One region of the Tissierella sp. MB52-C2 genome, then DNA from elsewhere that is predicted to be linked to it. Evidence: riboswitches for the same ligand, from Rfam matches in the RefSeq annotation. Region 1 holds a riboswitch; the other holds the start of a gene.

The links. A riboswitch is a leader RNA that binds a small molecule or an ion and turns the genes downstream of it on or off. The one in region 1 is predicted to bind S-adenosylmethionine.
Region 2: linked by a shared signal. The riboswitch ahead of metK (methionine adenosyltransferase) and the one ahead of metA (homoserine O-succinyltransferase) in region 1 are both predicted to bind S-adenosylmethionine.

What each region holds. Positions count from the first base shown of each region.
Region 1 is NZ_CP133261.1:3,749,835-3,766,128, reverse strand. Features, by position in the region: gene speB (agmatinase) at 1-116, shown strand, start outside; gene RBU61_RS18850 (nucleoside recognition domain-containing protein) at 132-1,574, shown strand; gene RBU61_RS18845 (J domain-containing protein) at 1,629-2,429, opposite strand; gene RBU61_RS18840 (hypothetical protein) at 2,461-2,853, opposite strand; gene RBU61_RS18835 (LysR family transcriptional regulator) at 2,925-3,806, opposite strand; gene RBU61_RS18830 (coenzyme F420-0:L-glutamate ligase) at 3,905-5,095, shown strand; gene RBU61_RS18825 (dihydrofolate reductase) at 5,186-5,689, opposite strand; gene RBU61_RS18820 (metal ABC transporter permease) at 5,727-6,848, opposite strand; gene RBU61_RS18815 (metal ABC transporter permease) at 6,849-7,967, opposite strand; gene RBU61_RS18810 (metal ABC transporter ATP-binding protein) at 7,986-8,720, opposite strand; gene RBU61_RS18805 (metal ABC transporter solute-binding protein, Zn/Mn family) at 8,749-9,675, opposite strand; gene RBU61_RS18800 (metal-dependent transcriptional regulator) at 9,679-10,080, opposite strand; gene RBU61_RS18795 (aspartate kinase) at 10,220-11,410, opposite strand; gene RBU61_RS18790 (homoserine dehydrogenase) at 11,426-12,655, opposite strand; gene metA (homoserine O-succinyltransferase) at 12,672-13,544, opposite strand; SAM riboswitch class I at 13,687-13,794, opposite strand; SAM riboswitch class I at 13,862-13,951, opposite strand; gene RBU61_RS18780 (RtcB family protein) at 14,012-15,226, opposite strand; gene RBU61_RS18775 (sensor domain-containing diguanylate cyclase) at 15,252-16,294, opposite strand, start outside.
Region 2 is NZ_CP133261.1:2,925,262-2,941,555, forward strand. Features, by position in the region: gene RBU61_RS14910 (flagellin) at 1-129, opposite strand, end outside; gene RBU61_RS14915 (HEPN domain-containing protein) at 241-642, opposite strand; gene RBU61_RS14920 (nucleotidyltransferase domain-containing protein) at 635-991, opposite strand; gene RBU61_RS14925 (hypothetical protein) at 1,145-1,738, opposite strand; gene RBU61_RS14930 (AAA family ATPase) at 1,725-3,014, opposite strand; gene RBU61_RS14935 (HD domain-containing phosphohydrolase) at 3,199-4,746, opposite strand; gene csrA (carbon storage regulator CsrA) at 4,782-5,006, opposite strand; gene fliW (flagellar assembly protein FliW) at 5,008-5,421, opposite strand; gene flgL (flagellar hook-associated protein FlgL) at 5,553-6,524, opposite strand; gene flgK (flagellar hook-associated protein FlgK) at 6,549-7,961, opposite strand; gene flgK (flagellar hook-associated protein FlgK) at 7,985-9,364, opposite strand; gene RBU61_RS14965 (flagellar protein FlgN) at 9,368-9,835, opposite strand; gene flgM (flagellar biosynthesis anti-sigma factor FlgM) at 9,850-10,212, opposite strand; gene RBU61_RS14975 (TIGR03826 family flagellar region protein) at 10,196-10,606, opposite strand; gene RBU61_RS14980 (ComF family protein) at 10,710-11,357, opposite strand; gene RBU61_RS14985 (ATP-dependent RecD-like DNA helicase) at 11,361-13,583, opposite strand; gene metK (methionine adenosyltransferase) at 13,631-14,803, opposite strand; SAM riboswitch class I at 15,032-15,136, opposite strand; gene RBU61_RS14995 (small multi-drug export protein) at 15,194-15,664, opposite strand; gene RBU61_RS15000 (methyl-accepting chemotaxis protein) at 15,836-16,294, shown strand, end outside.

The DNA.
Region 1 (16,294 bases):
TAGTTGAAGTAGCCCCACCATATGATCATGCAGAAGTTACATCTTTGCTTGCAGCTAATGTTGTTTTTGAATTCTTATCAGTTTTAGCTCTTCAGAAAAAGATTGGCAAAAGATAAGAGAGGATGATAAATGTGGATCTTTTAACCCCTAAAGAAATTAAAGAAAAAGATTTGGATTTAAATGATTTATCCATACTTGATTCCTTTTCATTATCAAAAGCGGATCATACTAAAGGATTAATAAAATCTATATTTTTTTCATTAATAGCAGTTTTTATATTCTTTATACCAATTACATTCAATGGGAAGACCGATATGGTATTTGGTATAATGTATGGTAAGATGATGGAGTTAACTGGAAACTTAGGATTATGGATTGTTACCTTAGTAGTATTAGGCACTGGACTTTTAAGCTCCTATGGTAAGTATATAGCAAAAAGTGGAAGAATCCATGATTACTTCGAAGGTGATTCTAAAGTTCATCCTATCTTGTACCTACTTGGTGGATTTTATGTACTAGCATATACTTTAAATGCAACAATGGGGGTGCAGCTACCAGAAATAATCGTAGGCTCTTCAACAGGAGGAACCATAGTACCAGCTATAGTTGTTGCAGTTTTTTGGATTATTATTGTAAGTTCAGTAACTATGCCATTTTTATTAAATTATGGTATAGTAGACTTTGTTGGGTCATTATTAGAACCACTGATGAGACCGGTATGGAAGGTTCCTGGCAGGGCAGCTGTAAACGCCATAGCATCTTTTGTAAGTTCTTCGTCTGTAGGAGTATTAATAACTAGTAAGTTATATAAACAGGGCGTATACACTGAAAAGGAAGCAGTTCTTGTTGTTACTGGATTCAGTGCGGTTAGTGTTGGATTTGCATATATGGTAATTGAAACAGCTGGATTAGCAGACAGGTTTCTTCTTGTATATTTCTCATCTTTAATGTTGACATTGGTTGTTAGTGCAATCATGGCAAGAATTCCACCCTTTAGTAAGAAAAAGGATGTTTATATTAATGGAAAGATACAAACAAAAGAGGATATTATAAACGCAAAGCCTACAAATAATTTACTTACGGCAGGTATTACAAGAGCCTCAAAGAAAGCATTAACGGCTCCTAGTCTAGGTAAAGAAATACTTGTAAGTCTTAAAGAAGGGTTTGAAGTATTACCAAAAGTATTATCACTACTTGCGGCAGTTGGTGTTTCATCTTTAATAATTGCAGAAACTACTCCAGTATTTGTAATTTTAGGAAAAGCATTTGAGCCACTGCTTAATCTATTACGTGTTCCAAATGTAGAATTAATAGCACCTAGTTTCCCTGTAGGTATTGCAGAAATGTTTCTTCCTGTATTACTTATAAAAAATAATATTGCTTTAATCGATGCAGGTGCAAGATACCTTGTAGTAGCAGTATCCATTGTACAAATAATATTTTTCGCAGAAACAATAGTTGTAATGATGTCCTCAAAGCTTCCTCTAAAGCTTTGGGAATTAGTTGTAGCATTTGTTGAAAGAACATTTCTGGCTATTATATTTGGATCAATATTAATGCATTTATTCTTTTAACTATATTTAATAAATCAGAAATAATTAATAAGGGTCAAATAGGATTAACATATCCTAATTTACCCTTATATTTTTATATCTTTCTATATTGTCGTCACTTAAAAATTCATAAGCATTATTTATCTGTTGAAATATTGTAGTAGCATCTGGTGATTTATTTAAATCTGGATGGTATTCCTTTGCCTTTTTTCTATAAGCAAGCTTTATTTGGTATTTATCTGAATCATAAGGAACACCTAGTAAATCGCAACTCTTTTCATATTTATTTTTGAACTCAACATTTGGATTTACATAAGTATTTCCATATCCTGTATTCTGATAGTTGCCGCCATAATTACTATATCCGCCATATCCACTGCTTCCTCTTTGGGAGTTTTGATATTCTGCCCATTGTCTAAACCTTTCCTCCCATTCTCTTTGCTGTTCAGCTTGCCTTCGCTGCTGTTCTCTTCTTATCTTTTCTTCTTCTATCTTTCTATATTTTCTACCATATTCATTAAATGTTCCAAATTCTGCCTTTTTACCTTTTATAAAATTATCTGCATGGTCGAATAAATATTCAGTTACCATATATTTTACATATTTTAAGTAGGATACAAACTTTGTCCCTAGAATTGGAAATATAATAAGAAATAAAATTCCAAAAAAAGTTAAGGGATTGAGTAGCAAGGCGGGTCCTAACATCATAATTAATAAGCAACCACCCATGGATATAAGACCTACTACTCCCCTTCCTACACTTATTACAATTCCAACTATAAGTTCTACAATACCAATAAAAACATCAAATATTGCAGAAGTAATACTGCCAACTCCATATAAAGTTTTACCCCATGCTTTTTTTAATATATTCATATAGTATTAAACCTCTCTTTATTAATTAGTTCTATGTCCTTTGTTCAAACTTTTCCTTACACTTTGGACAAGTAACCATGATTTTTCCTTTTTTCTTTGGTAATCTTAAGCTTGCATTACAATTTGGGCACTTAATATATTTATGAGTTTTAAAGTCCCTTACCTTGCTTTGAGTTCTTTTGAACCGTGAATAAAGGGGACTCATAAAAATTGCAAACTTATAGTTTTCCATTCGACGTTTATTTATATTTTTAGAAAATATTCTATATATACTTATTACTAAGGGAATATATCCAATATAAATTAGTATAGGAATATTAATTAATCTAGCCAGTAAAGTCAAAATTAAAGCTAAAAATGTTAATACCATTGAAAGTTGATCTCCGCCATATCGACCAGCCATAAACTTATTTAACCATTTCATATACATTGCCCCTTATCTATATTTTGTTAATATTTTACTATTAATACCCTAACTTTGCAATATATCTCATATCATTTAATTAAATACTCTACAAACTTTCTAGATGCCGGAGAAAGAGAAACACCTCTTAATGAGCAAATTCCAATACTTCTTTTGGGAATACTTTCAGTAAGATTAATTTCATATAGTCTTCCCTCTGATAAATAATCCTCTGAAAATTCCTTAACTACACAGGCCAAGCCTAAGCCTATTTGTGCAAATTCCAACAGCAAATCATGGGACCCTAACTCAATCTCTGGATTTATTTTTATACCCTTGGAAAAAAGATATTCCTCTACATATTGCCTCGACCTAGATCTATTATCTAAAAATATTAAAGGATATTTTAAAAGTTCACCATATGTAATAGGTTTTGAAACTAAGTCTTTATATTTCTCTCCACCTATAAATATATCATGAATGTCTTTACATTTTCTTATATATAGTGAATTATCTTCTATTGGCAGATTGCATATTCCGATATCTATTTCACCTGATTTTATCAAATTACGAAGGTCATCTGTAGTCCGATTAATTATTTTCAATTTAATTTTGGGATAGTCTCTATAGAAACTCTCCAGATATGGTAATAAGTAGTACCTAGAGATTGTATCACTAACTCCAATTTTTAACTCCCCTTCATTTAAATTCCGTGATTCTTTTATTTTCTTTTCCCCTGTGTCCAATAAACTAATTGCTGAACTAGTATATTCAAATAAAACCTTTCCCTCATTTGTAAGTCTTACTCCCCTTGGAATTCTAGTAAAAAGTCTTACTTTCAGTTCGTCTTCTAGTTGTGCTATAGATTGACTTACTGCAGGTTGTGTCATATATAATTCTTTAGCAGCCTGTGAAAAGCTTCCGCACTCAGCTACTTTATTAAATATTTTATAAAGTTCTAACCTGATAGACATATAACCACTCCTTATATCTATTATATCATATACCTATTTTACTTATACCATAAAATATTATATATTAAAAATATAGAATATGAAAAGGAGCGATATAAATGGAAAGAGTAGTAGGAACTGTTATTAGAGGTTTAAGAACACCTATTATTGAAGAAGGAGATAATATTGTAAATATAGCAGTTGACTCTGTAATTAAGGCTTCCAAAATAGAAAATTTTACAATTCAAGATAAAGATATAATTGCTATAACAGAATCCCTTGTTGCTCGTGCCCAAGGAAATTATGCTGATATTGATGATATTGCAAAAGATATTAAAGGAAAATTCAGTGGTGAAACTATTGGTGTAGTATTTCCTATTTTAAGTCGTAATCGTTTTGCCACTATATTGAGGGGCATCGCTAAGGACGTAAAAAAAATAGTATTAATGTTAAGCTATCCTTCAGATGAAGTAGGAAATCATTTGGTAGACATAGACACGCTTGATTCAAAAGGAATCAATCCTTGGACAGATACATTAAGCGAAGATGAATTTAGGGAGTGCTTTGGATATACTTTTCATCCCTTTACTAATGTAGACTATATTGAGTATTATAAATCAATAATAGCTGAATATGGAACTAATTGTGAAATAATATTCTCCAACAATCCAAAAACTATTTTAGACTATACTAAAAATGTAATTGTATGTGATATTCATACTAGATTTAGAACTAAAAGATTATTAAAGGAAAATGGAGGAGAAAATATTTATGGACTTGATGATATCCTTACTTCATCTATAAACGGCAGTGGATATAATGAAAAGTATGGTTTACTTGGCTCAAATAAGTCAACAGAAAATAAAATCAAACTATTTCCTAGGGATTGTCAACCGGTTGTAGACAATATTCAAGAATTGATTAAGGAAAAAACAGGTAAAACTGTTGAGGTTATGGTCTATGGGGATGGTGCCTTTAAAGACCCAGTGGGAAAAATCTGGGAACTGGCAGACCCTGTAGTCTCTCCTGCTTACACTCCTGGTTTAGAAGGAACTCCTTCAGAAGTAAAATTAAAATATTTAGCAGATGATAAATTTGCTGATTTACAAGGAGATGAATTAAAATCAGCTATATCTAAGTATATTGAAAACAAAGAATCTTCTCTTGCTGAAAATGCCACATCTCTGGGAACTACTCCAAGAAAGCTTACTGATTTAATAGGTTCCCTTTCAGATTTGACCTCTGGAAGCGGAGATAAAGGAACACCTATAGTTTATATCCAAGGATATTTTGATAAGTATACAAAATAATCATATTTATCTACTTCCTGATTACAACGCAACTAAAGTTATTACTCGAACAATAAAATCCCCTATAACACTTGGTTATAGGGGATTTTACTATTTAACTCTAACATAATCTACATATTTATATTCTAAATCATCTTGTTTATGCACTTCTGATTCTTTTACTATTTTCCAATCATCTAATAAGTCTAAGTTTGGTATGAAAGTATCTGCTTCTTCAAAGGATTTGAATATCTTAGTTATATATGCTTTGTTACAATAGGAAATGGTTTGCTTAGCAATTTCTCCTCCCCCTATTATGAAGTTCTCCATCTCATTATTAGGATTTAATTCCTTCAATAATGGAAATAAAGCTTCCAAGGAATTAATCACAACTGCACCTTCGGCTTTATACTTTTCATCTCTAGTTATTACTATATTTATCCTATTAGGCAATGCTTTTCTGTCTGGTAAAGACTCGAATGTTCTTCTGCCCATTACAATAATATTTCCCTCTGTAAGTCGTCGAAATCGCTTTAAATCTTCTGATATTTTATATAGCAAATCTCCATCATATCCAATGTTCCAGTTGTTGTCTACCGCAAAAATTAATATCATATATCCTCCTATAAATTATTTATTATATAGTTTTATTTTAGAATCCAGATACTATTTCCTCATAGCTTTTTATAGCATATTCTCTACCTGATTTAGTTAATTTTATTATATCATCTTTTATATAGATTTTCTCCTTATCTTTAAGTTCTTCTATTATTAATTTCAAAAATTTCTCATTCCATTGCAGATGCCCTCTAATGGTATAAATCCCACTCTCCAAAGCTTCATCTTCTTTGCCCTCATGATTATATATATGAAACATTAAAGATTTTCCTGCGAATTCTATTTTTTGTCGTTTTCTTCGACTAACAATAGTTAATAGCCCTCTGCTAGGTGAAAATATAAACACTAATAAAAATACTACTCCTGTCATAACTGCCATAGAGCCTGCTATGGAAACATCTAAAAGAGATGCTAACTGATACCCTAAAATTCCATTTAATCCACCAATCAATCCACTTAAAACAATCATGCTTTTTAGATTATCTGTAATCAGATATGCTGTGACTGGAGAACCTATCATAAAAGCAATTACTAGAATAGAGCCTACAGATTCAAAAGCTCCAACAGCAGTTATTGAGACTATGGTCATCAAACTATAATGTATTAAAGAAGGTGAAAATCCTAAAACAGTTGCTAATGCAGAATCGAATGTTACTATTTTGAGCTCTTTAAAGAATATTATTACAAATAAAAGATTTATTATTAAAATACCTCCCATGGAATAAATTGCCTTCGCTCCTATATCTACTCCAAACACTTTCATACGATTGAAAGGTGCAAAGGCAAGTTCTCCTAATAATACAGAGTCTGTATCTAGATGAACTGAACTAGCATATCTAGATATAATTACTATGGCTATACTAAAAAGCAGAGGAAATACTATTCCTATGGCAGAATCTTCAGATACTAGCTTAGTATTATTTAACATCTCTGTTAAAAATACAGTAATAACTCCCATTAAAGCAGCTCCTACTATTAAAAAAGGAGAGGTTAAACTATTTACCATAAAAAATCCAATTACTATCCCTAATAAAATCGTATGGGTTATAGCATCTGACATCATAGACATTTTTCTAAGAACTAAAAATACGCCTGGAAGAGAGCATGCTACTGCCACTATAACCGCTATAATTTGAATCTCCATTTGTGGTGACATCTATAACTCCTCCTTTTTAAAATAATTTTCCACATATTCTAAGCCCTTTTCAGTAATTGCCCATTTATTGAAATAATCCTTCTTAGCAAGACCTCTGCTTCCTAAGGATTCTAGTTTCTTTGTAAGTTCTTTTGCTGATTTTGCAGTCATAGATTTATCTGGTTTTATTATAGAGATATTGTGACTATGGTTTAAATCTTCATGATTCATAGCTAAATGATAGAGATTCACCAGTACTTGGTCTTCATTTATGGTCCTTTGCTTCTTTCTATCTCTGAAATATTTCCATATCAACCCTCTATTAGGTGCAAAACATAAACTAAAAATTACTATTATACTTATAACTATTACTATCATTGGTCCCGTAGGTAATTTTGAAACTAAAGAGCTTAATATAGTACCAATAACTCCTGATATTGCTCCAAATAGGGCTGATAAAACTACCATAACAGATAATTTATTTGTCCACTGTCTAGCAGCTACAGCTGGTGCTGTAAGCATAGCACTCATTAAGATAACTCCTACAGTTTGCAATCCTATAATAATAGCTGTTACTATCATAATAAAAAGCAATCCGTTTACTCTCTGTGAAGAGAATCCAAGACTTTCTGCATAATCCCTGTCAAAGGATACTATCTTGAATTCCTTCCAAAATATAAGAACCAATGCTATCAAAACTATTCCCAATATGCCCATTATTTCTATGTCTCTTTTTAGAAAAGTAGATGCCTGACCAAAGATAAATTTTTCTAAGCCTGCTTGATTTGCATTGGGTATTTTTTGAATATAGGTTAAAAGAACAATACCACCTCCAAAGAATACCGATAATATCAATGCTAAGGCACTATCAAATTTAATTCTTGAATATTTTACTATGGAAAGAATAATAAATGTAGATAATAATCCTGAGATCAAAGCTCCTAAAAGAAGTATCTCTGTCTTTTTACTTTGAGTCATTAAAAATGCCAATGCAATTCCTGGTAAGGCAGAGTGAGAAATTGCATCTCCCAACAAACTTTCCTTCCTTATAACAGCAAAACTTCCTAAAATTCCTGATATTATCCCTAGAAGTGCAGAGCCTAAGGATACAATCTGTAGAGTATAATCTGTTAATATCATATTTAACAATTTTCTCACCTACCTCTTTAAAATTTGCCCTGTACTTCTATAAGTCTTTCTTAGATTTTCATCTGTAAACACTTCACTAACAGGTCCACTGGCCATAATCTGAGTATTTAATAATACCACCCAATCAAAATATTCTTCCACAGTTTGAAGGTCATGGTGAACAACTATTATGGTCTTTCCTCTTTCCTTCAATTCCTTTAAAATGGATATTATGGCCTTTTCGGTCTTAGCATCTACACCTTTAAATGGCTCATCCATAAAGTATATATCTGCATCTTGAACCAATGCTCTTGCAAGAAATACTCTCTGCTGCTGTCCTCCAGATAACTGTGATATTTGTCTATCTGCAAATTCTATCATATTTACCTTTTCCAAGGCTTCTCTTGCTTTTTTCTTATCCTCTTCCTTAGGTCGTTTTATCCATCCTATTTCCCCATATCTCCCCATAAGAACTACATCTAAAACATTTGTAGGAAAATCCCAGTCTACAGATTCAGACTGAGGTACATATCCTATATGTTTTCTCTGGGACTTATAGGATGCTCCATTAAATAATACATTTCCTGATACTGGCTTTATTAAATCCAACATAGCCTTTATTAATGTTGATTTTCCCGCTCCATTAGGACCTACTACTGCCATTAAAATGGATTTCGGTATATTAAGATCAACGTCCCATAAAACTGGTTTTGCTTCATAGGCAACTGTCATATCTTCAACTTCTATTATATAATCAAAATTCATATTTCATTCCCCCTTGCTATTTATCTGATTATTTTAAGGCATCGATAATTGTATCTATATTTGCTTTAAATGTTCCTATATAGGTTTCATCATCAGTTCCTGCATCACCTGTGGAGTCTGAATAAAGTTCTCCTCCTATTTCCACTTCAAATCCCTGAGCCTTAACAGCTTCTTGCAATGCTTCAATACTCTTTCGTGGCACTGATGACTCAACAAATATTGCCTTTATCTTCCTCTCTACAATAAACTTTGCCAATTGACGAACATCAGATGTCCCTGCTTCTGATGCAGTACTTATGCCTTGCAATCCTTTAACTTCAAACCCGTAGGCATTCCCAAAATAATTAAAAGCATCATGTGCAGTTATAAGAACTCTATTTTCCTCAGGAATTTCAGATATTCTTTGATTAATATATTCCTCAAGCTTATCAAGCTCTCCTAAGTATTTTTCTAAACTAATATCAAAATCCTTTGCATGTTCTTCATCTAGTTCTTTGAGTCCTTCTGCCACAGTTTTTGCAGCTTCCTTCCAAAGCTTTACATCAAACCAAATATGAGGGTCGAAGCTTCCAGGACTTGAAACAAAATCAATAAAGCTTGATTCATCTATACCTTGTGTTACTGCTAAAATTACTTTCTCACTATCTTCTATATTTTCAAATATCTCTCCCATTTTTCCCTCTAAATGAAGACCATTATAAACTACCATATCTGCATTTTGCATTAGTTTAACATCTCCTGCACTTGCTTTATATAAATGAGGATCAACTCCTGGTCCCATTAATCCTTGAACACTTACATATTCTCCTCCAATGGATTTTACAAGATCTGCTACTAAGGTAGTAGTGGCTACGACCTTATATCCAGTATCATTCTCCTTATTTGGATTTCCACATCCTGATACAAAAGTAGTTAATATAGATACTACCATTATTAAAATCAATATCTTTTTCATTACTTATTCCTCCCTTATTATTTTTGACCCATGGGGACATACCTCAGGATAATTCAAATATTCATCCAATTTTTCTTCTAGCTTTTTATTAGTTACATGCTCTAGTTTCTCTGCTTCATCATGTACTTCCTCAGAATTATATCCTAGTTTCTCCACAAGAAAAACCTCCCACAGAAGATGTCTCCTTCTAATTTTCCTAGCTTCTGTAGCTCCATATTCTGTAAGTTTTATACCTTGATACACTGTATATTCAACATAGCCATCTTGTAATAGCTTTTTTATCATCTCTGATACAGAGGGAGGTGATATATTAAGTGCTCTAGCTATATTCTTATTGCTAACCTGCTCCTTGTCACCACCTAGCTCATAAATCGCCTTTAAATAATCTTCTTTATTTATGTTCATAATCTTCCTCCGTAATTGTATTAAGTTAGGCATGCCTAACTTATGTATATAATACCCTCTTTTAATAGAGTTAACACAATATATTTAAAAATAAAAAAGATAATCTCTGCTCAATACAGAAATCATCTTCTTATTTGTATTATAAATTAAAATTCTTCGCTAATCTATTGATTAAGTTTTTCACTTCTGCTTTTTCAAAATAATAGGATAAGCTTAGTTCAGATGTGCAGAATTTCTTATATTTTATACCAGATTCTTTTACTATATCGAATATCTCTGATGTGACCTTAGCTTGATTTATTCTCCCAGTACCTACTATGGATATTCTAGTAGTATCATTTATTTCCACATCTATAAGTCTATCTACATTGTTTACTATATCCTTCTTTATGGAGGGGAATAATTTCATATACTCTTTTGAGCATATAAAGGATATATTTATATCTTCATCTATTAAATTATTTTCTGCCATTCCAATATCTAAATTATATCTCCCTAATATTCTAAATACATTAGATAATTTGTCTATTTTGTTTGGAATATTTTTTATCCTTACTTCTACTTGGTTATCATCTACCATCAATGATAATATTTTCAATTCTTCCATGCTTTCCCCTCCTATTCTGGTTCCCAATTGGTCTTTAAAGCTATCTCCAACATATATTGGCACGTCATATCTCTTTCCCAAGGCTAAAGCTCTTTTATCAACTACCTTAGCACCTAATCTAGCCATTTCCAAGGCAATATCATAATTTATTTTTGATATTTTACAAGGCCCTTCGTATAATCTAGGATCTATGGAATATATTCCATCTACATCTGTATATATTTCACAAGGACAGTTAAATTTAGCAGCTAAAGCTACAGCAGTAGTGTCAGAGCCTCCCCTTCCCAAAGTTGTAATATCTCCTTTTTCATTAACACCTTGAAAACCTGCTATAACTACTATATTGCCTTCTTCTAAATATTTGTTTATTATACTTTTTTCAATATCTTCTATACTGGCCCTAGTATAATTTCCTTTAGTATTTATTCTAGCTTGTGTTCCTGTCAAAGAAATAGCTTTATGCCCCAAATTATTTAATGCCATGGATAATAAGGATATTGTCTGTTGTTCTCCTATGGACAACAATACATCTAATTCTCTTTCTATAGGATCTGAAGATATTTCTTTTGCTAATTCAATCAATCGATCTGTAGTCTTTCCCATAGCTGAAACTGCAACTACAATATTTTTAGCAGTTCTCTTTCTTTCAATTATTTTTTTAGCTACTTGAATAATTTTATCAGTAGTTTCTAAAGAACTCCCGCCATATTTTTGAACAATCATGAAATCACACCCTTTTTATACTTCTAATCTTGCAGTGAAGTAATCTTTCTTATCTATCTTAAATAAATCTGTCATTCTTTCTAATTTTTCTTTTGATATGGATTTAGTTGTAAATATAATGCCCTCTTTCTTCTCAATCATATTTTCTATAATCCCATTTTCCTTAATATATTTTTCTATTTTATCTTCAGTATTTTCTCTAGTGTCAATTCTCATATAATATTTTCCTTTATATAATCTGTTCATATTATCTAAATCTATATTCACTCCCAAACTCATTTTTGGATAAGTATTGGTTGTAATGTCTATTAAATCACTTAATACTGCATTAGCTGTAGGAAATCTCCCGGCACCTTCTCCAAAAAACCTTAATTCTCCAACCATATCTCCTATAAAAGAAACTAAGTTTTTAGCATTATCAACTTTTCCCAGATAAGAATCCTGACTCAAAATAACTGGCTCAACAGAAGCATAGTATTTATTATTATTTAAGACTGCTGTACCTAACAATTTAATCGTACAATTCATGTTTTTTATATTTTTTATATCTTTAAAATTTATGCTATTGATGCCATAGCATGAGATATTATCTTCATTTATCCTATCTTTAAATGCAATCGTAGATAAAATTCTAAGTTTTCTTCTAGTATCATAACCTTCAATATCATCAGTAGGGTCTGCTTCTGCATAACCTAAATTTTGACTTATTTCTAGGGCTTCTTTGAAACTTAAATCATCTGTTACCATCCTTGTCAGTATATAATTAGAAGTCCCATTTAAAATCCCTCTTATTTCCTGTATTTCATTTATATTTATTTGCTCCTTTAATGGTTTTATAATTGGGATTCCTCCACCTACACTAGCTTCATATAGAAAAAGTCTGTTATTTTTTCTTGCTAAATCTGTTAACTCCTCTAAATATTTTGCTACTACAGCTTTATTTGCTGTGATCACATTCTTTCCTCTACTTAATGCTTCTTTTATATATTCATAGGGCTTATCTAAACCACCCATAACTTCAATAATTACATCAATACTATTGTCTTCGATTATTTCATGAATATCTGTAGTAAGCTTTCTTCTATCTATTTCAATATCTCTTATCTTCTCTATGTCCTTTACCAGTATCTTAGATATATTAATTTCCTTTTTTATAAACTTTTCTAAATAATCTTTTCTCTCTTCTAATATCTGGACAATACCTATTCCTACTACTCCCAATCCTAATAACCCAATATTTAACATTGCTACACCCCTTTTCTTACACTAAACAATATCTTATCCAGTTATCCATTAATATCTGTGAATGATTCCTCCATGTATTTCTAGGTACTAGAGAAAAATCATCATTGGGAAAATAATTTCTAGGCAAATCAGGTGCTAACCCTTTATTTCTATCCCTTTTATATTCATTTTCTAAAGTATCTGTATTATATTCTGGATGTCCTGTAATATATATTGCCTTTCCTTCTCTTTCAGCCAATATATATATTCCCACATCATTAGATTTAGATAAAACCTCTAATTCCCTTATATCTCTTATATCCTCCTCCCTAATTTCAAAATATCTAGAATGTGGGGAGATTATTTCTTGTTCAAGCCCTTTAAATAATAGAGAATTTCTTCCTATGATTTCATGACTAAATATTCCTACTACCTTTTTATCAATGATGTGTTTAGGTATTTTATAGTTATAATATAGTCCTGCTACTGCTGCCCAACATAGATATATAGTGGACTTAACATATTTATTAGAATAATCCATTATAAGCTTTAACTCATTCCAATAAGATATATCATCAAAATCCACAAATTCTAAGGGGGCACCTGTCATTATCATTCCATCATAGTTTGTATTTTTTATTTGCTCTAATGTTTTATAAGCTCTTTCTAGGTAATTCAAGTTTGTATTTTTAGGTTTATGTGATCTTACATATAGAAAATCTACCTGTATGTCTACAAAACTATTTCCCAATAATCTTAATAGTTGATATTCAGTATCCAATTTATTTGGCATTAAATTTAATACTAATACCTTTAGAGAATCCTGAGAGTCGCCTTGAAGATCAATGTCTATATTATCCTTTCTTAATAAATCTATTGCTAAAATATTTTCATTGATTACTAAACCCATATATTAGACCCACCCATATATACTAATCTCAAGCCTTCATTTAAATATTCGATTTCCTTTTTCATCTTTTACTCCCCCTTTTATAATTGAAAAATCCCTTCTAAGATAAGAAGGGATTTTTTATATAAAAATATAACTCCACTTCTTATCTCTCAGTTTTCACCGCAGGAATTAGCACATTTTTTAAGCCATAGCTTAAAACTGTTGCTGGGTTTCATTGGGCCAGTCCCTCCACCACTCTAGATAAGAAAATATTAAATTGTAATTAAAAAAACCTTCTTAGCTAATGCTAAGAAGGTTGATTTTCTATGAAATCTCTCTTATCGGCATTAGCAGAACCACCTTGTTAAATAACAGGTTGGCGTAGGGTCATAGAGCTAATTCTCTACCCTAACTCTTGATAAGTAAAGCTATTAAGTTATTAATCATATTAGCATAGGGGTCTAAATATGTCAACAATATTTTTCCTATGCTTTAAAATTATATATTGGCCTTATTATATCTACAATCTTGGCAGTTTCAGTAATATTATTGAGTATTTCTTCTATAGGCTTATAGGCAAAAGGCGATTCATCTAATGTGTATTCATTTACTGATGTAGAATATATACCTTCCATACTTTTTCTAAAATCATCTAAATTAACAGATTCCTTTGCAACATTTCTGCTCATAAGTCTTCCTGCACCATGGGGAGCTGAATAGTTCCAATCTGGATTTCCCTTTCCTATGGCAACTATGGAACCATCTCGCATGTTTATAGGGATTAAAACTTTCTCTCCCTCATAAGCTGATATAGCCCCTTTCCTAATAATATTATCTTTGAAATTAATATAGTTATGAATGGTTTCAAAGTAGGTAAACTCATGCAATCCTTTTTTAAATAAAGATTGTAGGATGATATCTACCATCACTTCACGATTTAAGCTTGCATATTCTTGACAAATTTTCATATCATGTAAATACTTTTCTCTATATTCTCCAGTTAAATAACATAATGCTTTTGGATAGCTAGGTTGGAGATTATCATATTCCTTTTTTAGTTCTTCAAGCACCTTCTTTATTTCTTTTCTTTTACCTTCTGCTTTATATCCAGTAATTATTTCATCTCTTTTAATAAAGTAATCTTCTTTTCCACTACATAAATCTATAGCTAGCCTTTGATATATCTCTGCAACTTGTTTCCCTAGATTTCTACTGCCTGAATGGATCACTAAGTATTTGTTGTTTTTACTATCTACTCCGACTTCAATGAAATGATTGCCTCCACCTAATGTTCCTATACTTCTTTCAATTCTTTTGGTATCCTTCAAATCTCTAAAACAATATAAATCATTTAATTTGTCAAATTTGGATTTCCTTTCATTATGAGTAGATTTGCCTGACGGAATTCTTTTGTGTATTATATCATCTAATTTAGGTAAATCTATATCTATATGTCCAAGCTCTACAGTAAGCATGCCACATCCTATATCAACTCCAACAATATTGGGTATTACCTTATCTCCCATATCAGCTGTAAAGCCAATTACACACCCCATACCTTGATGAACATCAGGCATTATTCGAACTTTAGAATCCTTAACAAAATCTTGATTTAGTAATTCAAGTATCTGTTCCTTTGCACCATCTTCAAGATTATCGGTAAAAACCTTTGCTATATTATGTTCTCCTTGTAATTCCATAAAATCACATCCTTATTTAATCATATTATATATTAAGTGTAGCTCTGTTCTTTCCCTCTCTCTTAGAATTATACAGAGCCATATCAGCTCTTTTAACTACGGATAAAAAGTCTTCATCATCTTTATTAAAATAAGAAGCACCTATTGATATAGTTATATGATATTTTTCTCCTTGACTTTCATATTGAAAATCTTCTACATCTTTTAATATCTTATCTGTAAATGAATTTAAGCTTTCTTCTTTTAGCCCCTCACAAATAAGAATAAATTCTTCCCCTCCCCATCTATAAAGAAAGTCTGTTTTCCTTGTAGATTTGTTTATGATTTCTACAAGATTTCTTAAAACTCTATCCCCTACGTCGTGCCCATAACTATCATTTATTTTTTTGAAATCATCTATGTCAAAGATAATAATGGCAAAAATACTATTATATCTTTCAAATGAATAAAATGTTTCTTGCAACTTTTTTGTTGCAGCTCTCCTATTAAAAGCCTTAGTGAGTTCATCTATATTTAATTCTTCTCTTAATTTTTTATTAGAATTTTGATAATACCAATGTTCTAGAATTAATACTACTAAAATTCCTATAAGGATTAATCCAAGTGATAAGACTCCTACCAGTGTAATCATTTTAGAAATAGCTTTATCACCATCCTTAGAAATTTCGTCTATATATGGTTGAATTTCATCGAAATAAACACCCATTGCAATAATCCAGTTATATTCTTTATATAACTTTGCATAAGTTAATTTTTCAGCAACTTCATCACATGTTTTCTTTTTAAAAAAATAGGTAAAATGTATTTCCCCATTTTCTTTAATTCCATTGAGTTCTGTCAGGTAAGGATAATTACCTTCAATATCTTGCATTTTTGTAGATAAATACATACCTTCTGTGTCTTTTAGATTTGGATGAATAAGCCGGATAGCATAATTATCTCCACCTTCATAATTTACAACCTCATTAATCCAAATATAAGCATCATTTTCAAAACTATCACTATGTATCCTTTTTTTTATGGATTCCATGGTTGCATATTTTATGTAGTCTTCAGTAACTCCATAAA
Region 2 (16,294 bases), 820 kb from region 1:
TGCGTCGTCTCCTGCTCTGTTGATTCTGTAACCAGATGATAATTTCTCCATTGATTTTGCACCAGCATTTGTTGATATACCTAATTGTCTGTGTGTGTTCATTGCCATTAAGTTGTTATTAATTCTCATTTTTATTCCTCCTTGATTTTTGTTTTTGGCATCCTTGCCATTTTTTAAGAAGTTTTCCTTCTCAAGATTATTATCGACTATAGTAAATAATACTTTAGTGTTTTCTGGAAATTATTTATAATTATTCCATATATATTTTTGAATTGTATCTATAAAGTCTTTCGCATTTATAATTTGTTGGTAAGTATCTTCTTTTGTTACAATAAAAAAATCATTATAATCACTTTTATTTCTTAATTTTTCAGCTCCCATTAGAATTTTAGAATATTTCTTATCTATTTTATTATTTCTAATATAGTTCTTATTGAAATATGAAATTATGGCCGAATGTTTACTAAAATCTACTCTTTCATATACTAATAATGCTCTTACACTATGAAATATTGAATAATATGATCTATTAAGAGATTGAGAAAATAAATTATTATCATATAATAACTCTGATGCTTCTAAATCCTCTTTTGATTTTATCAGTCTATATGTTGATAAATCACGAATATTTTTATTATCCATACAAAGTAACACCTTCTTTTTTCACATTATTGAAGAAAGGTAAAATATCTGAATGACCTTTATACACTTCATAACTTTCGGAAATAATAGACACTACTACATCATATTCTAAAGATAAATCTACCATTATATCAGTAATGCGATCTTCATATTGTCTTAAATCTCTATTTTCTTCATCTACTAAAACCATAATGTCTATATCAGAATCACTTGTATTCTCTAATCTTGCATAGGAACCATACAATATTGTATTTTTTAGCTTATTTCCAAATAGTTTAAGTAATTCTTCCTGTATCTTAGATAATAATTCTAATATATTTTGATCTTTGATACTTTCTACCCCCAACATAAATTTCAGCCCCTTCTAATCCAATGATACCATCTTTTATAATATTATACCCTATAATTAAGTTAAATACATCTTTAAACCAGAAAAGGAGAGTAAAACTCTCCCTCACAATTCTAACTTAGACTTCATAACTCTTATTTAAAATCTAAACATCTATTTTTCTATCTCAATTACAAACTTTTCTTCAAATTCTTCTGCCGTATATGTATAGACCTTTTTAAAATATAAGTTTTTAAATTGCTTACTCAATTCGAATGGATCAGGTTCTAGCCTTCCATGTTTATTTATTAAGCTTATAAACTTATCAAGTTCTTTTGATTCTTGTACTTCATCCTTGTCCAATTTCTTCGTAGGATTTGGTCTATAATCCTTGTTATAGACCAAAATATAATTAAGATCTTTTCTTGTATGGGAAATACCTTTATTTATTATATCAATAAAAATTAATATACTATCAAATATCTTTCTCTTTACATTGTGTATTTCCTTTTTCATATTTCCATTTTTAAATTCAATAAAATATAATTCATTATTTCTTATACACAAAGCATCATTTGATTTCGGTGTATCACCTAGTTTTAAACCTTTTATATAGTCATTCTTCACGCCATCAAAATCAATTACTTCGAATTCTGAATGGGTCATATATTTTATATTTCTTTTATCTGCATCGTCTTTAGAAGTTTCTTTGAGAGTACTTTTATTTTTTTCAAAAATACTATAACTGGATATATCAATCATCACCATACCTCTCAATCTCCAATATCTCAAAAGGCTTCGCAAGTTTAGCATATACTTCATCAATTGATGTAGTCACATCTCTGATTGTAACCCTATCATCTATGTTTTCAGCTAAATAGTAGTTACATTTATCTGCTATCTCATATTTTGCAGAATATACTTGAATAGCACGTAAAAAATAAGGGCTATGGGTGTTTAATAGAATATGCATATTAAATTTCTTCTGTAAAAGCACAATAATTTCTGCAAATAAGATTTGCCATTCTGGGTGTAAATGGATTTCTGGTTCATCTAAAACGATAGTTCCGTTGTCCTCTATACTGCCATTTAATAGTAGGGTCTTTAGTATAACAAATGTTTTTAGCCCTGTGGATATGTTTTTTATATCTAATACCTTATCTAAATTGTTTTCTTTATAGCCAAACTTTCCATTTGAAGACTTTATCATTTTACCACTGCATACATCATCTATTTTAGAGGTAATATCCATCATCTTCTCTGTCACAATAATTTTATTTATAGCATCTTCTATTCCAAATCCTTCTTTTATATCTCTAAGTTTTGATTGTAAATGGAGTCTATGATTAGCATAACTCTCCGTTCTTAAATAGAATAAAGAAGGTCTTATTTCATCTAATACAAATGGATCGTCAATATAAATTACCTCTGTATTTAAACTAAGATTTTTTGAAATACTCTTTACCTCATTATCTTGTATCAAAATTTCAATATTTGTATCTTTAATCTTTAACTCTACAATACCATCTTCATGGTCAGAATAAATATTATTAATTTGATTGTTAAACTCTGCATTAAATTTCTGTGATAGTACTGTTTTTAAAATTTCTTCATCTGGAATAGATACAATTTGTAATATTCTTTTTACAGTACTCTCAAAATCAGAACTGTCATAGAAGTTTTCATTCACATATTTGTCAATCTCTCTGTCATATATTAAATATTCTTTTAATCGGTTCTTTAGTAGATCTATATCTTTATATATCTCTGAATTTTGAATCAGATTTTCTATTAATTCCTCTATATCTAATGTCCTAGCTCCTCTGTAAATAGGATTATATATAATATCTAATGCTTTTCTTATTGCATTTTTTCTTTCTCTTTGAATCTGTTCTTCAATTTTATAAAAACTATTGAAAATACAAAACAAAGTCTTGCCTACTGTACTTTTACCCGTATTATTCTCACCAGCAATAATTGTAATCCCATTTAATTCGACTGTTGCCTTTTCAATTTTACCTATATTATTAAGAGTTAAAATCATTGTCTAACCCTCCTAACAATTAAATTTGGATAAATATATACTCATTTAATGACTATAGTAAATATATATTCTATTTACTTTATAGTATATACAAGTATTATTGTCATTACAACAATATTACAAACATTATTATAAATTAATGCATATACAAAAAGAGCCAAGTAAAATGCCTTAGCTCCTTCTTCTACAGTTCCGCTTCTCCTTCAGCTTCATCACTATATCTTCTTCTTATCTCTAAAAACTTATTTAAATTCTCAAATAATATATCTACTAATTCTGGATCAAAATGTTTTCCTTTTTCTTCTTTAAAATAATTTAATATATCGTTCATTACCCAAGCTTTTTTATATACTCTTGGGCTGCCCAATGCGTCAAACACATCGGCTATGGCTGTGATTCTACCGTAGATATGGATTTCTTCACCAGCTAGACCTCTTGGGTAGCCTTTTCCGTCATATCTTTCATGGTGTTCATGGGCTATTATGGCTGCTGCTTTTAGGATTTCCCTTTTTGAATTTCTTAATAGATTATATCCTATGGTTGTATGACTTTTTATTACATTGAACTCTTCTCCTGTCAACTTCCCAGGTTTTAGTAATACATTGTCTGGTATGGCTACTTTTCCTATATCATGTATAGGGGAGGCATGAGTAAGCAACATAATATCTCTAGGAGATAATCCATATTCTTCTGCTAGTACCTGACAATATTTAGATACTCGCTTTACATGAGAGCTTGTTTCTTCTGATCTGGCTTCTGTTACTTCTCCTAAAGTATATAGAATTTCTTTTTGAGTTTCCTCTATTTCTAAGTTTAAGCATAGATTATCAAAAGTTGCAGATACAGATTTATGGAATATATCCAATAAGTCTATGTCTATATAATTATTCTTAATCTGGTTTTCTACAAGTAAAATAGCTTCACTTCCTGATGTACTTTTATATTTGGCAATATATACATTGTCAAATAGTTCATGTTCTCCTTCATTATATATCTTATTTATTTTCATCAAATCAGTAGTTGATACTGACTCTCTTATCGTCTTGTTGATACAGTCTTTATATTTTCCTTTTCCTTCTATCATCCTAAATATATTGCTTGTCCCTTCTCTTACTGCTACAAAGGAGTTTAGCTCGTCTTCTTCCTGTATTCTACATCTACATTGATTAATAAGGGAACTTAGGTGAGATAGGCTAGATATTAAAAAATCACCTATGGTATCTTTTTCATATAAATTTGATATGGATGATACTACTTTTTCCATGGATTTTCTATTATTTCTCATAACTCTAATATCTTTAAATGATCGTATAGACGATAATATAACAGTACTCATTTTTCTACAAAGAAGTTCAGACTTTCTCTCATATCCATTTATGTCATAATTTAATATTATATTGTCTTCCAATCCATTGATATTTTTTTCTGTCATTAGAAGTATTCTAATATCTTCATCTTCAATATCTTCTCTAATATATTTTACCAAATCTAAACCTGAATCCTCTTTCTCTATAAACATTTCCAGTAAAACTAATACAATATCTTTATTCTTTTCTAAGATCTTAATGGCTTCCTTAGTATTATATGCACTATGGAAGTTTATACTTTTTCCTTCAAAGGTAAGGTCTTTATTCATTTCTTTTATTATTTGATGTATAAAATTATCATTATCTATTATGAGTATATTCCATTTCTCACAATGTTTATCGTAAAGTTTTACTGTACCATCCATGGTTGCCTTTGTCCTCCTCACGTAGCTTAAGTCTTTTACTTCTCTAGAAGCTTCTTTATATCCTCTATTTTATATCTATTGTTTATTGCAGCTAAGTTTTCGTCTTCTATATTCTTATATATTTCTTTTCTAATAATTTCTATATTTCTAGGTGCATCTATACCTAGTTTTATTTTTCCCTCTTCTATTTCCATTATTTTTATTTCTATATTTCTATCTATTATTATTGACTCATTCTTTTTCCTTGTAAGTATAAGCATATTATTCTACCTTCCTTTGGGAGTCTTTGTTAAATATAAAATGCTTTGTACTATATCTTTCATCATCTAAGATTACTTGTTTACCTAGCATTTCCCTTGTATTTATGACTATAGGTCCTAGAAGATTAGTAGTAGTATTCTCAATATTTTCTGGAATTACTACTATGGTGTATATCATTACATCTTCTTGTCTCTCTATTTTTAATCTATTTCGTGCTGTTTCTGGGATAATAATATCGTAGTCATTGAATATTTCAAAGGGATTTATGATAATAAAGGATAAGTCCTTATCTTTAACTGATTGCAAATAGCTGAAAGGGCTGTCATGATTTAATATAATTACAAATTCTTTTTCTTCTTCAAAGGCAGGAATCCCTTCTGGGAAATGAATTATTTTTTCTTTTTCAATTTTCAATTATAATTCCTCCAATTAATAATTATTTGTTCTATAAATAATTAAGAATATTATACAATATTTTCCAAAATTCTTCCATAAGCATTTATACCCAAAAAATGGAATATGGTGTACTCAGGTACACCATATTATTATCTTAAAAAGTCCATTAAGCTCGGTTGAATTATTCTTCCACCTACTGATAAACTTGCTCTATATACATTTTCTTCTATGGCTAGTTTCATATAGGCTTCTGGTAAACTCACATCTTCGTTAAAGGATAATAATTCCTTTAGACTTACTTTTTGATTCTCTAGTTTACCTTGTGTAAGCTCTAGCCTATTCATCTTTGCCCCTATTTCTGCTGTAACTGATAATACTTGGTCCATAGATCCTTTAATATTTCCTATGGCTTCTTGAAGCTTATCAGGATCTTTGCTTTCTAAGGATCTTTCTAGTTGGTCAAAGACTGCTATTAGATATGGAGTGTCACCATTAGTTATCTCTTCTGTATATCCTGGATCACCTAAAGTCCCACCTGTATTTAGATCATATCCATCAGCCTTACCAAAAACCTTATTCCCCAAAATATTTATCTTTACTGTTTCTGCTACTCCTACATTATATTCAAATATTTCTTCTTTTCCATTGACGTCTTTCTTTAAATCTACTGCATATGTGCCATCTTCATTTAACAACTTCTTATCTGTTTTGTATCCTGTAAATAAAGATCTTCCTGCATAAGTGGAGTTTGCTATCTGTATTAAATGACCCTTTAATTCTGCTATCTCATCTCTTACTTTATCTAAATCATCTGTATTTGTTCCGTTAGCTGCCTGCACCGTTAGTTCATTTGCCCTATGAAGCACTGCCTTGATTTCCTTTAGAGCAGATTCTGTTTCCTTCATCCAAGACTGAGCATCCTTAGCATTTCTAATATATTGTTCTACTTTGGATATATCTGTATTAAATTTTAATGATTTACTAGCAGCAATTGGATCATCAGATGGAACTCTAAACCTTTTCCCTGCTGTTGCCTCATATTGGAGCCTTTCTAATCTTTGTAATGTACCGTTTAAATTATATGTCATGTTGTTAATCAACATATTGTTCGTTATCCTCATCTATATCACCTCTTATTCACTCTTTTATCGCCCAACTAATCCCAATCTATTTACTGTAAGATCTATTATCGCATCCATTGTGCTTATCATTTTTGCTGCTGCCACATAGGTATGTTGATATCTTACCATATCTGCCATTTCTTCTTCTAAGGACACACCTGATATAGAGTTACGTTTTGTTTCTATATTGTTACGTATTAATTCTTGTGTTCCATATGCTCTTTTTCCTTGAAGACTATCTACTGCTAAGGATGATAATATTGATTTAATAAAATCGTCTGGAGTTCCTTGAGATAAGCCATCTCCAAAGAACTTTCTATCTTCCCTTTGGTCTATTAATGCCAATAGATTAGTATTGTCTTCAGCTGCCCCACCAGGATTCTTTGCCGCTGCTATTAACTTTACATCTTCTAGAATTTTTTCATTTACAGTTATAGTTGCTGCTGTTGTACCTACAAAGAAGTCTATTCCATTAACTGTTGATTCATAGCCATATCCTTCCCTATGTTGCTCATTGAATTTTTCTGCAAATCCCTTTGCAAACTCATCTAATTTATCCATATAATAAGGTATTCCTCTATAAATGTTGTTTTTTCCATCACCTTCATACATATCCATTAGCCCTTTTAGTTCACCTGAACGTAGGTTTACTTTTCCACCATTTTCCCAAGTAAATCTCTCACCGATATCTGCTTTTTCATCAAATTTGATTTGGTTGGTATATACGTGGTCTACTATGGATATTCCACCTAAGGATACAGTATACTTTCCATCTGAAGATTCATTTACATTTATATTTACTAGTTTAGACAATTCATCTACCAATACTTCTCGCCTATCCCGTAAGTCATTGGCTGTTCTACCATCTATTTCTGCTGAATATATTTGTCTATTTAGTCCTGCTATTTGACTACTCAAACTATTTACTTTTTTTACATTCATTTCTATGGAAGTTTCGGTGTCTTTCACCATATTTTGCAGTCTTTTAGCTGTTTCATTTAAATGTTTTGTAAAGGCCATGGCGTTTTCCTTTACTGGGTTTCTAAAAGCAACGTCTGATGCATTTTTACTCATTTCGTCTAAGCTGCTATAGAAATCATCCATATATTTTCTAAAACTATTATTAGAAGGCTCTCCCATTAGTTTTTCTATTTCTGTCAGGGAATTTTTCTTTATTTCCCATTCACCCGTTGGACCCATTTCATTCCAATACTTAAAGTCTACAAAAGAGTCTCTTACTCTTTCTACTTTAGTGATTTCTGTACCAGTACCTAGAAATCCTATTCCTGGCATTAGAAATGGGTTTGTAGCCCTTTGTTCTACTCGTTGTCTTGAATACCCCTTTGTATTCGCATTGTCTATATTATGGTTTACAGTATATAAAGCTCTTTGTGATGCAAGAAGTCCTTTTACCGCAGAATTGAATCCATAAAACATTTTTTCTCAGTCCCTTCACTAATCTATCTTCCCACTATTCCTAATCTATTTACTATTGTATCTATCATTTCATCAATAGTATTTATTACCCTCGAATTTGCTGTATATGCGTGTTGGAATTTTATCATATCTGACATCTCTTCATCTAAGGATACTGCAGAAATACTTTGCCTTTTTTCATCTATGGAGACAATTAAAAATCCTTGGCTATTTACTATGTTTCTTGATTCTTCTCTTTCTATTCCTAGACTCAAAACTATGTCCTTATAATATTCATCTGGATTCATATCATAGATTTTCAAAGTCTCTCTTAATTCATAAATTTGTTTTGCTATATCTCCATTTCCTGTTGCATCGTTTTGTGTAGATACTGCTATTTTATTATAATCTGAAAGGTCTGGATTTACTTTAATAGTACCAGCACTATCTATATCTTTAAAGAAATCTTCCCCACCCTTCCCCTGTAAGTCATGACCTTTCTTATGAAGTTCATTTATTGCTTCTGCTATGCTTTTTACTAAAGTATCTACTCTTTCTTTATAATTGACTATAGACTTGTCCCTAACATCTATAAGTCCTGCCAGTTCTCCTGAATTTAGTTCCATTTTTTCGTTAGTGTTTTTCCAGTAGATTTCTGCTAGACCATTTTCTGGATTGTTTTTTATATCTATGCCGTTTACATAGCTGCCACTTACTAAATCTCTTCCCTTTAGAGATATAATTGATTCTCCAAATCTATTTTCATGGATATTAACTGGTATTAGCTGTGCAAGTCTATCTAATAGACCATTTCTTTCGTCTCTAAAATCATTGGCATTTATGTTGCTACCTTGTCCCTCTACTGCCTTAATCTTGTCGTTTAGCTTAGCTACTTGATTCAAAATCCCATTTATTTCATCTACTTTATTTAATATTTCTTTATTTAAGTTTTGCTGTATATTGTTAAGTTGAGTAGATATATGATTTACTGTTTCCGTAAAGGCTACTGCAGATTCATGAACTAACCCCCTCATGGTTAGACTTTCTGAATCTTTATAAAGTTCATTCCAGTTATCCCAAAATCCATCCATTATTTTTTGCAGGCCGCTATTGCTTATCTCATTAAATACTCCTTCTATGTCTTCCAAAGTTCCAGATTTTCCATAGTGATAACCAAAGCTTGCTAGTTCTCGTCTCAATTTTTTATCTAAAAACTCATCTCTTACTTGTTTTATCTGTGAAACACTAACCCCTGTACCAGTTTGAAATCTTCCATCTGTTTTATAGTAATTATCCTTATGTAGAGCAGATTGTCTTACATAATATGGATTATTTGCATTAGATATATTATGTGAAATTGTATTCAAGGACGTCTTTGTTGCTTGTAGTCCTGATATTGATATATATAATCCTCCAAATGACATATCTTACACCTTCCTATCAAAAATACTATTACCATTTTCTTTTACATCTTTGTTACCATAATTAGGACTCATAGGGCTGCTAGTAATTAGGTTCATATTGAAATCAACCCAATCAAGGTTTTCCATTATTAAATCATTGTTTACTTTGTTTCTCAAGGAAAGTTCTTCCATTATATTTGTCATTTCTTCCTTAATATTGGTCAATATTTTATTATCTTCTGGGAATTTTTCTATGACAAAAGAAATAGGAGTGTTTATTGCCACTCCCCAGGTATCTAGAAATCTTTCTCTTTCTTCTTCTAAAAGAGCCATTTGATTTACCAAGACTTCTTCCAGTCTAGTAATTTCTTCTAGTTCCTGTACATTATTAGATATAATTATATCTGTTTTCTTGAAGGATAAATCCCTTAGTTCTATTAAAATCCTTAATTCTTTATTAAGAATTTCTTCTAATTCTTCTTTAAACGTCATTTCTCCACCAACCATTATATTTTTTTATCAAAAGTAATATCTTCAATCATCTTTTCAGCTATTTTCATTCCATCTATTTTATAAGTTCCTGTTTGTACTTGTTTTTTAATATCTTCTACCTTGTCTATTCGTATTTCTTCTAATTCTTTTACTTTCTTTAAAGCGTGTTGAAACTCAATGGCCTGTTCCGATAGTTTAACTTGGTCTTTATCTTTTGTGTTATTGTCTTTAACTTTTTTAACACCAGCGTTTTCATTATACACTTTAAAGACATTGTTAATCTTATTTATTCTCATAAAAAAACACCCCTCTTCCCTTTCAATATTATTATCGGTAAGATAAGGTGTTTCTTTAGCTTTTTTATCTTTTTTTTCCATATTTATCTGCTAATCTAAACTTTTCATCTCTTTTACTTAAGTCTAATTTAGACCTTGCTGCATCTACTACTGCACCAAGTTCTCTTTGTATTCCTGAAGCACATTTATCACAAAATCTTCCTGTCCTAATACTTGTGCCACAGCTTTCACATTCTAATATAAGATTACTTCCTTCTCCTATTTCTAGTCTTCCTCCTCTTAGAAAGTCTATAATCTTTTTTGAATCTACTTCTGTCTTTTCACTAACTTCTTGAATATTTGCCCCTGGACTATCATATAGATATTCTCTTACCTTTTGAAAATCTTCTTCATCATCTCTTCTACAAGTTGGACATACTCTAAATCCATCATAATTATAAATCTTTCCACATCTACTACAGTTCTTTACATTCATCTTTTCACATCCTTTTCTTATAACGAATAGGAAAGTTCCACCTTAATATCCTATATAAAGGGACTTTCCCCAAATGAATTTCAAAATGCTACCTTGTAATGCTTCAACAGAGGTCTTTTTTACTTGAGGTTAGAGCAATGGCTCTGACTTCCCTAGCACCATTATTTATAAGTAGTCTAGCACATTCTTCCATAGTTGCTCCTGTAGTTATAATATCGTCCACTAAGAGTATTTTCTTTCCTTTTATTTCCTTGGGACTTTTTATGTTAAATGAATCTTTAAGATTTGTAACTCTATTTATCTTGGTTAAATGAGATTGTTCCTTTGTCCATTTTGTTTTTATTAAATTCTTCTTAGATAGGGGGATATTTAGCTTTTTTCCTATAAAGCTTCCTAATAGTTCAGCTTGGTTATATCCTCTTATGGCTTCTTTTCTATTATGAAGTGGTATATACATTATTAAATCTATATTCTTATGTATGTTATTCTTTGTTATGGTTTCTATTATAATATCACCAAGAGGCCTATATAGATAGTTTTTTCCGTTAAATTTATAATCCCCTATGATTTCCCTAATAAATCTATTATATCCCATGGAATAGCAGATTCTTTTAATATAGGGGGAATTTAATTCTAGTTCTTTATGGAATATTTCCAACCTTCCATAACAATCTTTGCATATATACCCAGTTATATTACTATTATTCTCTTTACAAAAAAGACAAATATTATTTTTTCTGAATAGCAACATAAATTATTCCTCCATGAAAATAGACATATAGCTTCTAATTTTCTTATCTAAGGCTGAATATCTCTTTGTTATTCTATTATTATTTATCATCATAGATAAATACCGTTCTTCTCCTACTAATACTACTAGTTTTCTTGCCCTTGTAATGGCAGTATATAATAGGTTTCTAGTCAAAAGCATGGGTGGTCCCCATGTAATCGGCATTATAACTACTGGAAATTCTGAACCTTGGGATTTATGTACCGTGGTAGCATAGGCTAATTTCAATTCATCTAATTGATTGAACTCATATTCCACTTCTTTTTCCTCATCAAAGAGAACCTTCATAGTTCTATCTTCTTCATCTATATCTATGATAAATCCAAAATCTCCATTAAATACTCCCTCACCCTTATTTATTTCTATTCCATTTTTCACTGTCTTCCATTCAGTAGTATAATTATTTTTTATCTGCATTACTTTATCGCCAACTCTAAATAATTCTCCACCTATTTCTTTTTCTTCCTTATTATCGCTTTTTGGATTTAAAGCTGATTGCAAATGTTTATTTAGAGAATTAATACCTACATCTCCTTTTTTCATTGGAGTTAGGACTTGAATATCCCTTACTTTATCTACTCCATAAAACTGTGGAAGTCTTTCATTACAAAGTTCTACTACTGTATCTAAAATGGATTTCGTATTGTCTCCCCTTAAAAAATAAAAATCCTTTTCTTTTTTATTTAAGATTGGGTCTTCTCCCTTATTTATTTTATGAGCATTGACTATTATCATGCTTTCTTCTGACTGTCTAAAGATTTCATCTAACCTTACTACCTTAATTGCTCCTGACTCTATTATATCTTTTAATACATTTCCTGCACCTACAGATGGTAATTGATCTATATCTCCCACTAGAACTACTCTAGTTCCTGGATTTAATGCTTTAAGTAAAGAATTCATAAGTAATATGTCTATCATTGAAGATTCGTCTATAATTATTAAATCCCCTTCTATGGCATTGTCTTCGTCTTTTCCAAATGCCATACTTTCTTCTTCCATAAATGAGTATTCTAGTAATCTATGTATTGTTTTTGCTTCTTTTCCTGTGGTTTCTGTCATTCTCTTTGCTGCTCTGCCTGTGGGAGCTGCCAATATAACTGAAAGTTCCAAGTCTTCACATATTTTAATTATGGCATTTATAGTAGTAGTCTTCCCTGTACCTGGACCACCAGTAATTACTACTAGACCGTTTTCTAAGGATTCCTTTATGGCTAATATTTGTTTTTCAGCAAATAGAATAGTTTCTTCTTCCTCTATTCTCTTTATTTCTTTTTCCACATCTATCTTTAATTCATCCAATTTTACCTGAGATAATTGTACTAGTTTTTTACTTACATTATTTTCTGCTATATGAAAAGGAGTATAATAAACCAAAGTATCCTTATTGTCTTTAACTATATGAATACTTCCCTTAAGTCCTAGGTTTCTTATGCCTTCTTCAATTAAATTTTCTTCTGTCTCTAATAATTCTTTAGTATCTGATATTAATTCTTCTTTAGGTACATAGGAATGTCCATTTCCAGCCCATTTCATTATGATATATTTTAATCCAGCTTCTACTCTATGAAGGGATTCCTTATTTATCCCCATTTTTTCTGCAATTTTATCTGCTGTTTTAAAACCTATACCATAGATGTCTTCTGATAATCTATAGGGATTTTCCATTATTATATTTATTGTGTCTTTACCATATTTTTTATATATCTTTATTCCATAGTTTACTGTAATTCCATATTGCTGTAAAAACACCATTATATCTCTTACTTCTCTTTGTTCTTCATAGGCTTCAACTATTGTTTCTAGCTTTTTATCTCCAATTCCGCTGATTTCCCTTAGCTTTTCAGGATTATATTGGATGACTTCCAAGGAATCTAGTCCAAATTTTTCTACTATTCTCTTGGCTGTCTTTGGTCCAATATGAGGTATAAGCCCAGAGGAAAGATAGTTTTCTATTCCCTTTAGTGTAGATGGTACTACTATTTCTAAACTTGTAAAAGCTAATTGTTCTCCATAAGTAGGATGATAAATCCATTCCCCTTCCACTTTTACAGTCTCTTCTAAATTAATAAAGGGAGTATTTCCTACTATGGTAACTGGACCATCAGATGTATTAAGTTTTGCAACTGTATAACCATTAGACTCATTTCTAAATCTAACTTCTTCGATGATACCCTCTAGTAACATATACTCGCCTCCCTTATTGGTTATTCACTGGAGATTTATTGAGAGGGTTATCCTCTCAATAAATCAACTTTGTCTGTTTTCTCCCATGGTAAATCTAAATCTTCTCGTCCAAAGTGTCCATAAGCTGCTAATTGACTATAGATTGGTCTTTTCAGGTCTAGATTTTTTATAATAGCTGCTGGTCTTAGGTCAAAATGTTTTCTTACTAACTCCTCTATTTCTCCATCAGTTATTTTGCCTGTACCAAAAGTATCTACATAAATAGACAATGGTCTAGCTACTCCTATGGCATAGGCAAGACCTACTTCACATTTATCTGCTAATCCTGCTGCTACTACGTTTTTCGCCACATATCTTGCCGCATATGCAGCTGAACGGTCTACCTTTGTAGGGTCTTTTCCTGAAAATGCTCCACCGCCATGTCTTGCATATCCACCGTAAGTATCTACTATTATTTTTCTTCCAGTTAAACCTGCATCTCCCATAGGTCCACCTATTACAAATCTACCTGTAGGATTTACATAGTATTTTGTATTTTCGTCTAATAGTTCTTTAGGAATTATTTCCATTATTACATGATTTATTATATCCTCTCTTATGGTATCTAGGGATACATCTCGGCTATGTTGAGTTGATACTACTACATTTTCTATTCTTACTGGCTTGTCGTTATGGTACTCCACTGTTACTTGAGTCTTTCCATCTGGTCTTAGATATTCTAATGTACCATTTTTTCTTACATCTGTTAATCTCTTAGCTAGTTTATGGGCTAAGGATATAGGTAGTGGCATTAATTCCTTAGTTTCATTACAAGCATAACCAAACATCATCCCTTGATCTCCAGCACCTACTTGGTCTAATAAATCTTTAGAATCTATTTTCTGCTCCAATGCCTTATCTACTCCCATGGCAATATCTCCTGATTGCTCATTTATAGAAGTTAGTACTGCACACGTATCTGAGTCAAATCCATACTTTGCTCTAGTATATCCTATTTTTTCTATGGTTTCACGAGCAATCTTAGGAATATCTACATAACATTTTGTAGTGATTTCACCTATTACTAGTATCATTCCTGTAGTCACTGTAGTCTCACAAGCAACTCTTGCATCTGGGTCCTTTTCTAATATTGCATCAAGTATGGAATCAGATATTTGATCACATACTTTATCCGGATGTCCTTCTGTTACTGATTCAGAAGTAAATAACCATTTTTTCATTAAATTCCCTCCCCTTTTAAGTTTGATGTTGCGTTTGACCTACCATCAACTTACTGACGTTCGCTGTGTTAGGTCATTTCCCGCAGTTTCGCAACTCAAATCTATTTACTCACTATGCTCGTATAGATTTGGTGCTCATTGCGTTTGACCTACATCAGTTCACTGTCATTCACTGTGTTAGGTCATAAAAAAAAACCTTCTTAAAGAAAAGGTCTTAGCATTTGCTTTACCTCATCTTTCAGAACTTAGTTCTGCGGGATTTAGCACCTTGTATATAAAATACTGGTTGCTGGGTTTCGTCGGGCCCGTACCCTCCACCTCTCTTGATAAGGAACTATATTTTTTTATCTACATAACATTTTATCATAGTGAAAAATCCTAGTCAACAGTTTAAAATATTGAAACTACACTATAGGATATAATGGCTACAATAAACCCTGATGATACAACACCTAATGATATGGCTAATAAGGATTTCTTAAAATCAAGTTTTAATATAGATGCTATAACAGAGCCTGTCCATGCCCCAGTAGTAGGTATTGGTACAGCAACAAATATAAATAGTCCTATAAGACTATATTTCTTTATGGTACCTGATTTTTTCATAGCTCTTTTTTTTACCCAGCCTATGGTCTTTGAAAAAATCACCGTCTTTTCAAAGAATAACATTATAGGATGAAGTAACTTCAATAAAAACGGAACTATAATTATATTTCCTATTATCCCAAGGATTGTACTATGTATTGGACTAAGTCCTAAAGATATACCTAAAGGTATAGCTCCTCTTACTTCTATTATAGGCAACATAGAAAAAAGAATTACCATAATCTCTATTCTTAATTCTTCTATTAAATCTAGCATAAATATTCCTCCAAATGTTCCGATATATATATTATACCTTTATTGACCGAAGTTTTTCAATGAATAAATTATCATTTCTATGAAATTTATGATTTGTCTATGGTAATATGATGTATATATGGGATATACTTCCTAAAAATTAATTACAAAAATGACATGGGAGATGGTTACATGAAAAAATTAAAGATTAAGGTGCCAAATTTAAAAAAATTCAAATCTAGTAAATTAAAAAATGAAAAAAGTAAAAGTGTCAGGACAATTAAATTCAAATTAATTGTAGTCCCTCTAGTATTTCTATTTACGACAATATTGGTAATTGAATTAAGTACATCCTATTTATTTAAGAAAAATATATTAAACGCAAAGAAAAACAATGGGTTCCAATTGGCAGATCAAGTGATTAATAGAATGAACGATAATGAAAGCTCCATTACAACTATTACTGAAGTATTGGAGAATAATATGAAAGCTACAGCTAACTCAGTAATAAAATATCAAGATAGTTTAAGTAATGAAGTCCTAGATAATATTAAGGATAGTTCAATTATAGACAATATCTATTGGTATAATGAAAATATGGAAATGATATATTCCACAGTTCGTGAAGATATTGGATGGCGTGTACCTCCT